DNA from 2 places in the Kluyvera ascorbata genome. Region 1 is predicted to be linked to the other one. Evidence: riboswitches for the same ligand, from Rfam matches in the RefSeq annotation. Region 1 holds a riboswitch; the other holds the start of a gene.

Region 1 (3,695 bases):
TAATCTCGCTGATAATCTCGAAGCTTTTGCTCTCAATCGCTTGCGGTTGCTGGATATAGTTCATGCAGTGCTCCTCAGGACGCGCCGATAAGCCAGAACCTGACCGCCATAAACAGCAGCAGGGCCAGCGTTGACGCGACCCACATCAGTCGAATCGTTCGGGAAATATCATCAATGGCAATCGGGCGATGCTCGTCGCCAATCCACGGCTTGTTCACCCGCTCGCCAAAATAGTCGTTAGGGCCGCCAAGACGGATGCCCAGCGCGCCGGCGACGGTCGCTTCAGACCAGGCGCAGTTGGGGCTGCTGTGGTTTTTACGGTCGCGCCAGCCGATACGCAGCGCGCGCGCGCCGTTATCGCGGCAGATAAAGGCGGCAAGGCCAATCAGCAGCCAGCTCAGACGAGCGGGAATGAAGTTCGCCACGTCGTCGAGACGTGCGCTGACCATGCCAATTGCCCGGTATTTTTCGTGCTTGTAGCCCACCATCGAGTCGAGGGTGTTCACCGCTTTGTAGGCCATCGCCAGCGGCGCACCGCCGAGCAACAGGAAGAAGAGCGGCGCGATAATGCCGTCGACGGTGTTTTCCGCCACCGTCTCTACCACCGCGCGGTTGATTTGTTCCGGCTGTAGCTGTGAGGTATCGCGCCCGACAATCCACGATAGCTTGATACGGCTTTCGGCAAGGTCGCCTGCCCGCAGCGGACGTTCGACCGCCTGCGCCGACTGCGCCAGGCAGCGCCCGGCCAGCACCGTGAAAATCATCCACACTTCAACGCCAAAACCTAGCCACGGGTGTACGCTCGCGGCGAGGTGCAACACGCCCCAGGCAACGGCGTAAGTCAGCCCCACGACCGCCAGCCACATCACCCCGCCGCCAATACGCAGCGCAAGGTCGGAATGGCACACTCTGCGCACCGCGCGCTGCACGGCGTTAATCAGGTTGCCTATCCAGCGCACCGGATGCGGCCAGCTGTGCGGGTCGCCGATGATGAAATCAAGCACCCAGGCCAGGCACCAGGCCAGCAGCGTCATTGGGCGCTCCTTGCGGCGGCAAACCAGTGGTTCAGCATCGACGGGTTCTGAGCAAAGTGGAGGTGCAGGTAGCTGGCAAAGGTATTCCCGCGCTGCCAGCCACCGGTCCACTGCTGGAGCACCGCGCCGTCGCGGGTTTTACGACACGCCATCACTGCGGGGAGCTGGGCGGTAAAATCGGAGTAGTGGAATTCGTGGCCGCGCAGCACTTCGCCGGGGGAAGCGAGCAACGTTGGCTGCTGCGCCTGCGCTTCGCAGTAGCCAAAGCGGGTCAGTCGGGAGCCCATTTTGCTGTGGCCGGGCAGAATATCGGCCATCGCGTAGGTATCACCGTTCTTATCTTCCAGCGTGGTGCCAAGGTACATCAGGCCGCCGCATTCGGCGTAAATCGCCACGCCGCGTTCGTGCGCCGCGCGTAGCTGCGTCAGCATTGACTGGTTATCTGCGAGAGCACGGGCGTGCAGTTCCGGGTAACCGCCGCCGAGCCAGATCATCTGGCAGTCGGGGAGCGCCTCGTCATGCAGCGGGCTAAAGCGCACAATCTTCACGCCAGCGCGCACCAGCAGTGCCAGATTGTCCGGGTAGTAGAAGTTGAAGGCTTCATCATCGGCGAGCGCCAGGGTCAACCCGTCTCCGCAAAGCGGTTCCTGCGGCCACTGACCGGCGGGCAGCGCATGAAGTTCAGTGAGTTCCAGTAACCTGCCGATATCCAGCGTGCGCGAAAGCGTTGCCGCAAAATCCTGCCACGGTTGCTTATCAATCGCGGATTCACTGGCGGTCACCAGCCCCAGATGGCGTTCGGGCAGCGCCACGCCTTCCGCGCGCGGCACGTAGCCCAGCACAGGCAGCGCGCAGTAGCATTCAATGGCGCTTTTCAGTAGCTGGAAATGGCTCTCGCTGTTGACGCGGTTAACGATAACGCCCGCGATATTGAGGCTCGGGTCGAAGTGCTGAAAGCCCATTACCGTGGCGGCAATGGAGGTGGATACCGCTTTACCGTCTACCAGCAAAATCACCGGGCAGCCTAGCTGTTTGGCCATCGCGGCGCTGCTGCAATAGTTAGGGTCGGTGCCGTAGCCGTCATAGAGGCCCATCACGCCTTCAATGACGGCGATATCGGCCTGCTGCATATGTTCGCTGAACAGCGCATTGAGGATGGCGGTGGGTAGCATGAATGCATCGAGGTTGCGGGAGGCAACGCCGCACAGCGCGGTATGCCAGCCGGTATCGAGGTAGTCCGGCCCCACTTTATAGGGCTGCACCCGCAGGCCGCGCTGCTGAAGCAGCGTCAGCAGGCCGAGCGTTACCGTGGTTTTACCACAGCCGCTACCGGTGCCGGCGAGAACGAATGCATGCTGTCTGGCTGCCATACCCTGACCCTATTCAGGGTGGAACTTGGGTATAGCCGTGCGTACGCCCAGTCCGGAGACTGTGCGACTCAAAGCAACCCGCTTCCCACCGAAGCTGTTGAAATAAATCAACAGGCAGGTCTTCTGGCTCAGCGTCATCCTCACCCGGCCTTCCCGATCGGTCGATCAGTGGTCAATACGGGGTCGTCAGCATTACAGCAGCGGGGGCTGCGGAGGATTTACACCTCCTTCCCTGGCATATTATCGATGCCAAACCTGTTGATTGCAGATTTATGCCGACACGATGGCCCACATAAAATAAAAGCAGGTTACTCTAGCGCCCCGGTAAAATGATTTCGTTGCGCTGTGACAATACCGGTATATTTATTTACGGTAGTGATATTTTGAAACACAAGGCAAGGGAAATCATGAGCGTTGCGCGCTGTCCAGGCTCCTGCGGAGAGCTGATTCAGGGCTGGATTCTAGGCAGTGAAAAGCTGGTCTCCTGCCCAATAGACTGGTACAGCACGGTGGAAGTCCGTCGGGGAACGCCGCGCCTTGATGAGCGCCCGCTTACGCGCCGCATGGTGGATACGCTGCTGGCTCACTGGGATTATCCCCTCGCGATGAGCAAGACGCTGCGCATTGAAGTGGACTCGACGCTGCCGATCGCCAAAGGGATGGCAAGCAGCACCGCCGACCTTGCCGCCACGGCGCTCGCCACCGCAATGCATTTGGGGCATTCACTGAGTGAATCTGAACTCGCCGCGCTTTGTGTCTCCCTTGAGCCAACGGACAGCACCCTGTTCCGCTCGCTAACGCTGTTCGACCACCTTCATGCCCGCACGCAGATTGCCTGTGCGCCCGCACCTGAGTTTGATCTGCTGGTGCTGGAAAGCCCGCGCGTTCTGCGAACCGCCGACTACCATCGCCAGCCCCGCGAAGCCGCGCTCAGGACTCACGCCAGCACGCTGGCGCAAGCATGGGAAAACCTACAGACGGCCTGCGAAAGCAACAGCGCTAGCCTGCTGGGAGAAGCCGCGACGCTCAGCGCCGTCGCCAGCCAGACGCTGCTGCCAAAGCCGGGCTTTGACACGCTGCTGACGCTGGTTGAAAGCTGTGGGTTATACGGTCTGAACGTCGCGCACAGCGGCAGCGTGGTCGGGCTGATGCTCGACCGGCGTCGTCATGATGTGGAGTATGTGAAATGGTCGCTGGCGCAATGCGGGCTCTCCGAACGCTGGCCGCAGCAGCACCTGCTAAAAGCGGTGACCGGCGGGGTTCAGCCCAGCACCTGATGCAGCGCGTCCAG
Region 2 (3,695 bases), 1.1 Mb from region 1:
ATCGCCGTGAACAAGAGAAGATGACACATCAGTCCGAATAAGGTGGTAGACGAGCAATGAAACAGTCAGGTCAAGATAAAGGTACGCTGCTGCTGGCGCTGTTGGCTGGCTTATCGATCAACGGGACGTTTGCGGCGCTGTTCAGCTCCATCGTACCTTTCTCTATATTTCCAATTATTGCGCTGGTGCTGACGGTGTACTGCCTGCATCAACGTTATCGGAACCGTACAATGCCGGTCGGGTTACCGGGCCTGGCGGCCGCCTGCTTTATTCTTGGCGTGCTGTTGTACAGCACCGTGGTGCGCGCAGAGTACCCGGACATCGGCTCTAACTTCTTCCCGGCGGTACTGTCGGTGGCGATGGTCTTCTGGATTGGCGTGAAGATGCGTAGCCGCAAGCAGGAACAGCAGTAAGTTGTAGGCCGGATAAGGCATGTATGCCGCCATCCGGCAATCTGCTCAGAAACTGCCGGATGGCGCGATGCTTATCCGGCCTACGTTCAGTTTTACTTCTTCGTTAACAGCACACCGCATTCCATATGATGGGTATACGGGAACTGATCGAATAGCGCCAGGCGTGAAATATTGTGCGTCTGGCTCAACGTTTCCAGGTTCTGGCACAGCGTCTCTGGGTTACAGGAGATGTACAGAATGTTCGGATACGCCTGCACCATCTTCTCGGTTTCGCTGTCCAGGCCGCTGCGCGGTGGGTCGACGAAAATCGTCTCGCATTGGTAGCTTTTCAGATCAATGCCCTGCAGACGGTTAAATTCCCGCACGCCGTTCATCGCCTGAGTAAACTCTTCTGCCGCCATGCGGATAATCTGCACGTTATCTATCTGGTTGGCCGCAATGTTGTACTGCGCTGCCGCCACGGACGGTTTGGCAATTTCGGTCGCCAGTACGCGGTTAAAGTTGCGCGCCAGCGCCAGCGAAAAATTACCGTTGCCACAGTACAGCTCCAGCAAGTCGCCGTTGGAATTCTGCGTAGCATCCAGCGCCCACTCCAGCATCTGAATGTTCATCGCGGCGTTCGGCTGGGTGAAGCTGTTCTCTACCTGACGATAGATCATCTCTTTGCCCGCAACCGGCAGGCGCTCATCGATATAGTCTTGATCCAGCGCGATTTTAGTTTTGGTTGCGCGGCCAATCAGGTGCACGTTCAGCCCCTGTGTGCGCAGCGCGTCACGCAGCGCTTCGGCCTGTTCGCGCCACTCGTCGTCGAGCTTTTTATGGTACAGCAGCGAGACCACCGCCTGATTGCTCAGGGTGGTGAGGTAGTCAATCTGGAATAGCTTGTGGCGCAGCGCGCGGTTATCGCGAACGCCGTCGAGCACGGCGGTCATCAGGGTGTTGATGAGCTGGCTTGCCGCAGGGAAAGCGTCTACGCGGATGCGGTTCTTGGTCTGCTGGTCGAACATGATGTGGTACAGGTCATCGCCGTCGTGCCAGATGCGGAATTCCGCACGCATACGGTAGTGGCTGACCGGCGAGCGAAACACCTCCGGCGCGGGAGCGCTAAACGGCGTCATCATCGTTTGCAGGCGAGTGACTTTCTCGGCGAGCTGAGCGTCGTACTGTTCGGTTGGGAGATGTTCGGGGGTCATGATGCATCCTGAATAATAAAAGTACGCGGGGATTGTAGGGCTTGTTCAGGGGATGTCCAGCGCCGATGAAGGTGAAAATCATAAATAGCAGTCTGGACATCTATATGTAACTAAATGTAGCATCCCCGTACCGGTCCTGTGAGTTAAAAGGGAACCCAGTGTAAATCTGGGGCTGACGCGCAGCGGTTAGGAAGGTAAGAGATGAGCGCATTTAATGCAGACACTGCGGCGTGCCGTGGGAAGTCATCGCCTCTTTATATAGCCTCCAAGCCCGAAGACCTGCCGGATAACGTCGCATGGGGTTTTATCGTCGCGAGCAACTGATAAAACCTGCGGCATCCCTTTTCTATTTGGATGCTTTTAAAAATGATTAAAAAAGCTTCGCTGATGACGGCATTATCCGTCACGGCATTTTCCGGCTGGGCGCAAGACAGCAATTCTGACTCGATGGTGGTGACGGGAACCCGTTTTCAACAGCCGGTAAATACGGTGCTGGCCCCTACTGATGTGGTTACTCGTGATGATATTCAGCGCTGGCAGTCCAAAGATCTGAATGATGTGATGCGTCGCCTGCCGGGAGTCGATATTTCGCAGACAGGCGGGATGGGAAATAGCTCTTCTCTATATGTGCGTGGCACCGAAGCGCGTCATGTGCTGGTGCTGATTGATGGGATCCCAATGGCGCGGCCAGGTGTTTCCAACGGCGTCGATATTGGACAGATTCCGGTCTCACTGGTGCAGCGTATTGAGTATATCCGTGGCCCGCGTTCTGCGGTTTATGGATCGGGTGCTATCGGCGGTGTAGTTAACATCATTACCATGAGTGACGATGAACGCGCACAAATCAATGCCGGGGTGGGTTCAAATGGTTACCAGACCTATGACGGCGCGGTGAATAAGCGCTTTGGCGACACGATGATAACGGCGGCGGGCGCTTATCAGACGACCAAGGGGTTTAATATTGTCCCTGATTCGGCTTACAGCGGCGACAGTGACCGAGATGGCTATCGCAATAAACTGTTCTGGGGAGCCGTGCAGCATAAGTTTGATGAAAACTTCTCGGGCTTCTTCCGTGGTTATGGGTACACGGCTAACAGCGATTACGATCAGAATACGATGTATGGTTCTCCCGAAGGTAATGACGAAGCTCAGAACTACAATCAATCCTGGGATACGGGGCTGCGCTATAACTCCGGCATCTACTCCTCCCAACTGATCGCTAACTATCAGCATCTTAAAGACTATAACTACACGAATAACCTCGGCCGCTATGCGGGCCAAGCCACGCTGGATGATATGGAACAGCGCTATATCCAGTGGGGGAACAACCTTGAGGTTGGGCACGGGGCGATTAGCGGTGGCGTTGACTGGAAGCAGGAAAAACTGGTTTCCGGCAGCACGACAAAAACCGATGCCTATAAACGTGATACGACGGGTCTTTACCTGACCGGGCAGCAGCAGATTGATTCCGTTACGTTGGAGGCATCGGGCCGTGAGGACCACGATGAGCAGTTTGGTTGGCACGGAACGTGGCAAACCGCAGCGGGTTGGGAATTTGTTGATGGTTATCGCGCAACGCTTTCTTATGGTACCGGCTTCCTGGCACCTTCTTTGGGGCAGCAGTATGGTGCAACGCGTTATGCATATGGAAGTAACCGAGGCATCATTGCCAATCCGAATCTGAAGCCTGAAGAATCTAAACAGTGGGAAGCAGGAATTGACGGTATTACGGGGCCGCTGGATTGGAGGCTCTCTACATACCACTATGAAATTCAAAATCTGATTGATTATAAAAGCTCGAGCCAATACAGCCAGTACATCAACGTGAAGTCGGCCACCATTAAAGGCGTGGAGTGGACGGGGAACATCACAACTGGCCCGGTCGAACATCACCTTACGCTGCAGTATGTTGATCCGCGTGATGACGAAACCAATCAGGTACTTGCTCGTCGCGCGAAACAGCAGGTGAAGTATGAAGTCACCGGGCAGGTTTACGATCTCGGCTGGAATATCGCTTACCAATATTTGGGGCAGCGTTATGACAACAACTACGACGAGACAACAAGCACCTCTAGTCGGGTTAAAATGG

Evidence for each region. Region 1 has a riboswitch for cobalamin ahead of MY052_RS04700 (cobyrinic acid a,c-diamide synthase CobB). Riboswitches for the same ligand answer to the same signal wherever they lie in the genome.
Region 2: another riboswitch for cobalamin. It lies ahead of btuB (TonB-dependent vitamin B12 receptor BtuB); the one in region 1 lies ahead of MY052_RS04700 (cobyrinic acid a,c-diamide synthase CobB).

What each region holds. Positions count from the first base shown of each region.
Region 1 covers NZ_CP096201.1:980,271-983,965, reverse strand. The annotation lists gene MY052_RS04710 (cobalt-precorrin-8 methylmutase) at 1-64, opposite strand, end outside; gene cbiB (adenosylcobinamide-phosphate synthase CbiB) at 75-1,034, opposite strand; gene MY052_RS04700 (cobyrinic acid a,c-diamide synthase CobB) at 1,031-2,404, opposite strand; cobalamin riboswitch at 2,501-2,678, opposite strand; gene MY052_RS04695 (GHMP family kinase ATP-binding protein) at 2,812-3,681, shown strand; gene cobD (threonine-phosphate decarboxylase CobD) at 3,666-3,695, opposite strand, start outside.
Region 2 covers NZ_CP096201.1:4,900,253-4,903,947, reverse strand. The annotation lists gene fabR (HTH-type transcriptional repressor FabR) at 1-41, shown strand, start outside; gene MY052_RS23435 (YijD family membrane protein) at 57-413, shown strand; gene trmA (tRNA (uridine(54)-C5)-methyltransferase TrmA) at 506-1,606, opposite strand; cobalamin riboswitch at 1,721-1,907, shown strand; gene btuB (TonB-dependent vitamin B12 receptor BtuB) at 1,973-3,695, shown strand, end outside.